Regions from separate parts of the Bacillus sp. MT94 genome, predicted to be linked through region 1. Evidence: riboswitches for the same ligand, from Rfam matches in the RefSeq annotation. Region 1 holds a riboswitch; the other holds the start of a gene.
What was found. Region 1 has a riboswitch for cyclic di-AMP ahead of AC1Q51_RS15035 (SipW-dependent-type signal peptide-containing protein). Riboswitches for the same ligand answer to the same signal wherever they lie in the genome.
Positions count from the first base shown of each region.

Region 2: another riboswitch for cyclic di-AMP. It lies ahead of AC1Q51_RS00640 (APC family permease); the one in region 1 lies ahead of AC1Q51_RS15035 (SipW-dependent-type signal peptide-containing protein).

Region 1 covers NZ_JBXAEZ010000003.1:646,079-648,282, reverse strand. Annotated here, with positions in the region: gene AC1Q51_RS15050 (hypothetical protein) at 1-327, shown strand, start outside; gene AC1Q51_RS15045 (hypothetical protein) at 341-574, shown strand; gene AC1Q51_RS15040 (hypothetical protein) at 578-700, shown strand; cyclic di-AMP (ydaO/yuaA leader) riboswitch at 835-980, shown strand; gene AC1Q51_RS15035 (SipW-dependent-type signal peptide-containing protein) at 1,081-1,185, shown strand; gene kdpF (K(+)-transporting ATPase subunit F) at 1,182-1,262, shown strand; gene kdpA (potassium-transporting ATPase subunit KdpA) at 1,282-2,204, shown strand, end outside.
Region 2 covers NZ_JBXAEZ010000001.1:136,463-138,666, reverse strand. Annotated here, with positions in the region: gene AC1Q51_RS00640 (APC family permease) at 1-1,365, opposite strand, end outside; cyclic di-AMP (ydaO/yuaA leader) riboswitch at 1,510-1,656, opposite strand; gene AC1Q51_RS00635 (hypothetical protein) at 1,797-1,925, shown strand; gene panE (2-dehydropantoate 2-reductase) at 1,990-2,204, opposite strand, start outside.

The DNA of each region.
Region 1 (2,204 bases):
GTTGCATTTCAACATGAGTTAGTTATTTTTACAGCAAATGAAGAGGTAGCGGCTGAAGTTAGGAATTGTGGGTTTGATTGGACTTATAGTTGTAGTAAGGAGCAGGATTTTACTAGTATTTGTGAGTGTATTAAGAAGGTCATTTTACTAGGGGATGAGCTTCCAATCGTTAGTTTCTTCACAGAACACATTCGTTTTTTTTTTCAAGCACCTATTACTGTTGTTACAAGGAATAAACGATATCCAGCGAGGCTCTATGAAACAATTGGAGCTAAGTTTGTCGTGTTTACAAATTGTGATAATATTTCTTTTTTATTTTTTGAATAGGGCGGGGGAAGAAATGATGAAGGTACTATTACTTGGAGATATAGCAAATCGTTGGGCAGTATCGGTAGAGCGAGTTCAAGAATTGGTTCAGATTGATCCTCTTTTTCCCGGGCCATATATTATATTACCGTCAAAAGATGCTTTGTATTTAGAGATGGATATTACCGAGTATGAGCAGCTACATGCAGAATTGACACAAGTTTATATTCGTGGGAGAAATTTACGTGCATTTTTAAGAGGAGAATAAAGGTTGAATAAAAAAGAGCGAATGCTGAGTGCAACAGGCTATGCACTTCATGTCATTCGCTCTTTTTATTTCATATTTAAAAGGTCATTTTTAAGAAAAGAAAAGAGAAATAAAGAAAATAGATGAAATAATAGTAATAATCTTCAATGTAAGCGTTTAAATGAATGTAAATATTATTATTTTCAGCAATTTACCCCTTTACAAGTGAAATATAGAGGAGTATATTTACTCTCATAAATCATTCATAAAATTTCCAAAAAAACCTAAAATCGCTGAGTTCCAGAAATGGAGCGGGGGAACCAATTTTGTGCATCGTCACTTGGGGTGAATCTTTCAGTTTTGAAAGTAGGGCTACTCTTTAGGCCCGAATCCGACAGCTAACCTCGTAAGCGTTTAGAGAGGAGGTTTACTTTTTGTTGTTCATTTTTTGAACACTGAGTAGAGCTCAGTGTTCTTTTTTAATATTTTGATGGTAAATTTTTACAAAAAAGAAGAGAGGGATAGTTATGTTAGATGTTGTAATGGTCGGGATTTTTATTTTATTAGTTGCATCGATGGCAAGTCTTGCAAGTTGGTCAGATAAAGTTGTGAAAGAAGGAAAGCAATCATGATGATTGTCTTATCGGTTATTGTCGCAGCAATTACAGTGTATTTAGTGTATGCATTATTAAATCCAGAGAAGTTTTAATTAGGGGGAATCATTCATTATGATTTGGGTTGCAGTCATTATTACAATGCTCTTGTTTATTTTAGTAGCAAAGCCAACGGGGATTTATTTAGAAAAAGCTTTTCAAGGTAGCAAAACGTTAGATAAAGTATTCGGGCCTTTTGAAAAACTTATTTTTAAAATTACGGGTGTAAAAGCATACAATCAAACGTGGAAACAGTACGCATTATCATTAGTTTTATTAAATGGATTTATGATCGTTGTCGTATACTTCATTTTCAGATTACAAGGTGTGCTGCCACTAAATCCAGCGCATATTGAAGGGATGGAGCCTACGCTCGCTTTTAATACAGCAATTAGTTTTATGGCTGATACAAACTTACAGCATTATAGCGGTGAAAATGGTTTATCTTATTTATCACAATTAATCGGAATTACATTTTTAATGTTTGCGGCACCAGCAACGACATTAGCGCTCGTTATGGCTTTTATAAGAGGACTTGCTGGAAAAGAACTTGGTAACTTTTTCGTTGATTTTACGAGAGCGTTAACGAGAGTGTTTCTTCCTATCGCATTTATTGCGGCACTAGTTTTTGTCGCACTTGGTGTACCACAAACGTTAGATGGGGCGGTTACAGCACAAACGATTGAAGGTGCAAAGCAAAGTATTTTACGTGGACCTGTTGCATCATTCGTTTCCATTAAGGAACTTGGAAATAACGGCGGTGGATTTTTCGGAGCAAACTCTACGCATCCTTTCGAAAATCCAGGACAAATGAGTAATATTTTGCAAATGATGCTTATGATGTTATTACCAACAGCACTTCCATTTACGTACGGACGAATGGTCGGAAATAAAAAACAAGGCCGCATCCTTTTCGTGTCACTTTTTATGGTGTTTTTACTAGGATTTATAACGATTACGACATCTGAACTAAACGGGAATCCGGCATTAAATGGAAT
Region 2 (2,204 bases), on a different contig from region 1:
TGCATCATAATGCTTCTTAATTCGATGAAACAAGAAGATAATAGCAGGTAAGAAAATAAGAATCGACCAAACTTGTGCAAATTTAGTTAAAAAGAACATGCTCATTACGATAAAACTAATAACTGCACCTATTAAATTAACCGTTAATTTTAAAGCCCATCCTTCAGGTTTTTCGCGAAGCCACTTTAATACCATCCCTGTTTGAGAAAGTGTAAATGGAATAAATACACCTACTGCATATAACGGAATTAAATGTTCTGTTTGTCCTTGGAAAGCTACAATTAAAATAATCGAAGCAACTCCAAGTATTATAATACCGTTTGAGTAACCTAGACGGTCTCCTCTAATCGTAAACATTCTCGGTATGAATTTATCTTTTGCAAGGTTAACCGCTAATAAAGGAAATGCAGAATAACCTGTATTAGCAGCAAGAATTAATATTAAAGCTGTTGTACCTTGTATGAAATAGTACATGAAATTACGTCCAAATGTTTGTTCAGCAATTTGAGAAACAACTGTTACTTCTTTACTCGGAGTCACTCCGTAATAATAAGCTAAAAATACAATTCCTGAAAATAACACAGCAAGTAATGCACCCATTGCAAGCAATGTTTTTGCAGCATTGTTTGGCGCAGGATCTTTAAAGTTCGGAATTGCATTTGAAATTGCTTCAACACCTGTTAAAGCAGAACTACCTGATGCAAATGCTCTTAGTAATAAAAATAAACTAATCCCTGCAACTGGTGTACCAATCGGCGCATGTAAAGTGGGTGAAACATGACCAGTTAAAATATTATATATGCCCACACCAATTAATATAAATAGTGCTAAAACGAATAAATAAACAGGATATGCTAAAACGGAAGCTGACTCCGTTACTCCCCTTAAATTTAATATCGTAATTAATATAACAAATATAACCGCAATAATTACGTTGTGTGCATGTAAGCTAGGAAACGCAGACGTAATTGCATCTGTACCAGCGGACACACTTACCGCAACAGTTAAAATATAGTCAACTAATAAAGACCCTCCAGCAATTAAGCCTGGATTCATCCCTAAATTTTCTTTTGATACAACATACGCTCCCCCGCCATGCGGATAAGCAAAAATAATTTGACGATAAGATAAAATAAGGGCTGTCAATAATACTAATACCCCAACAGCGATCGGAATGGAATACCAATAAGCGATCGCTCCAACACCTGCTAAAGCAATTAAAATTTGCTCTGGACCGTAAGCAACTGATGACAATGCGTCAGAAGATAAAATAGCTAAAGCTTTCGTTTTATTAAGCTTTTGTTCTCCAAGCTCTGTTGATTTTAACGGTCTTCCAATTAAAAATCTTTTAATAGATGAAACCAATGCTGTCCACTCTCCAATAATTTTGTACGAACTTTTCTGCTTGTTGCAGCCAGTAAACTATTTACTCAGAAAACAAAAAATGTCTACAAGCCATAGCGAAATAGACTTGTAGACATTATTTTTTTTGTCGCACAAGCTCCACCTTCCTTCTCAATATAACGCTTACGAGGTTAGCTGTCGGATTCGGGCCTATGAGTAGCCCTACCTTTTTTAAGGATTCACCCCATCGGATTATGTACTAATCCGTAAAAACGGGTCCCCCGTACCATGCGGTTTCAGCGATTTAGAAAATTGAAACTGTGGATTATAATACTCCTTTATTTTCAAAAAGTAAACAAAAATTTTTAATAAGAAAAAAATTAAAATGATTGTGCATAATCCACTGAGAAATATACATAATGAATACTAAAAAATCCGCAAAGGAGACCCATATGTCTAAAGAAAAGAAGCCTATTTTTTCCGATTCATATTTAGATGCAGTAGCAAATGAAATTAATCAGTTATATGGTAAACGTGAACAGGAAATAAATTTGACAGATAGAACGAAAAGAAATAAATAATTTGTCATACAAAAAAATAAAAAAGATAGCAATACACTTATATATTGCTATCTTTTTTATTTTTTCATACATCTAATTCTATTACAGATTTGTTAAAGGTCATCTCTTCATACACCTTTAAATTTTGATATATAGATTCTAATAATGGTGCCGCTATAGAAAATTTCTCTGCTACATCCAGTAAATATCCTTGCAAGTGCTTCCCTTCAATAAACGACCCCTTTTCCATATCACGTTGCATTGATGACTTCATATCATACGAAATTTTATCAATCGTTT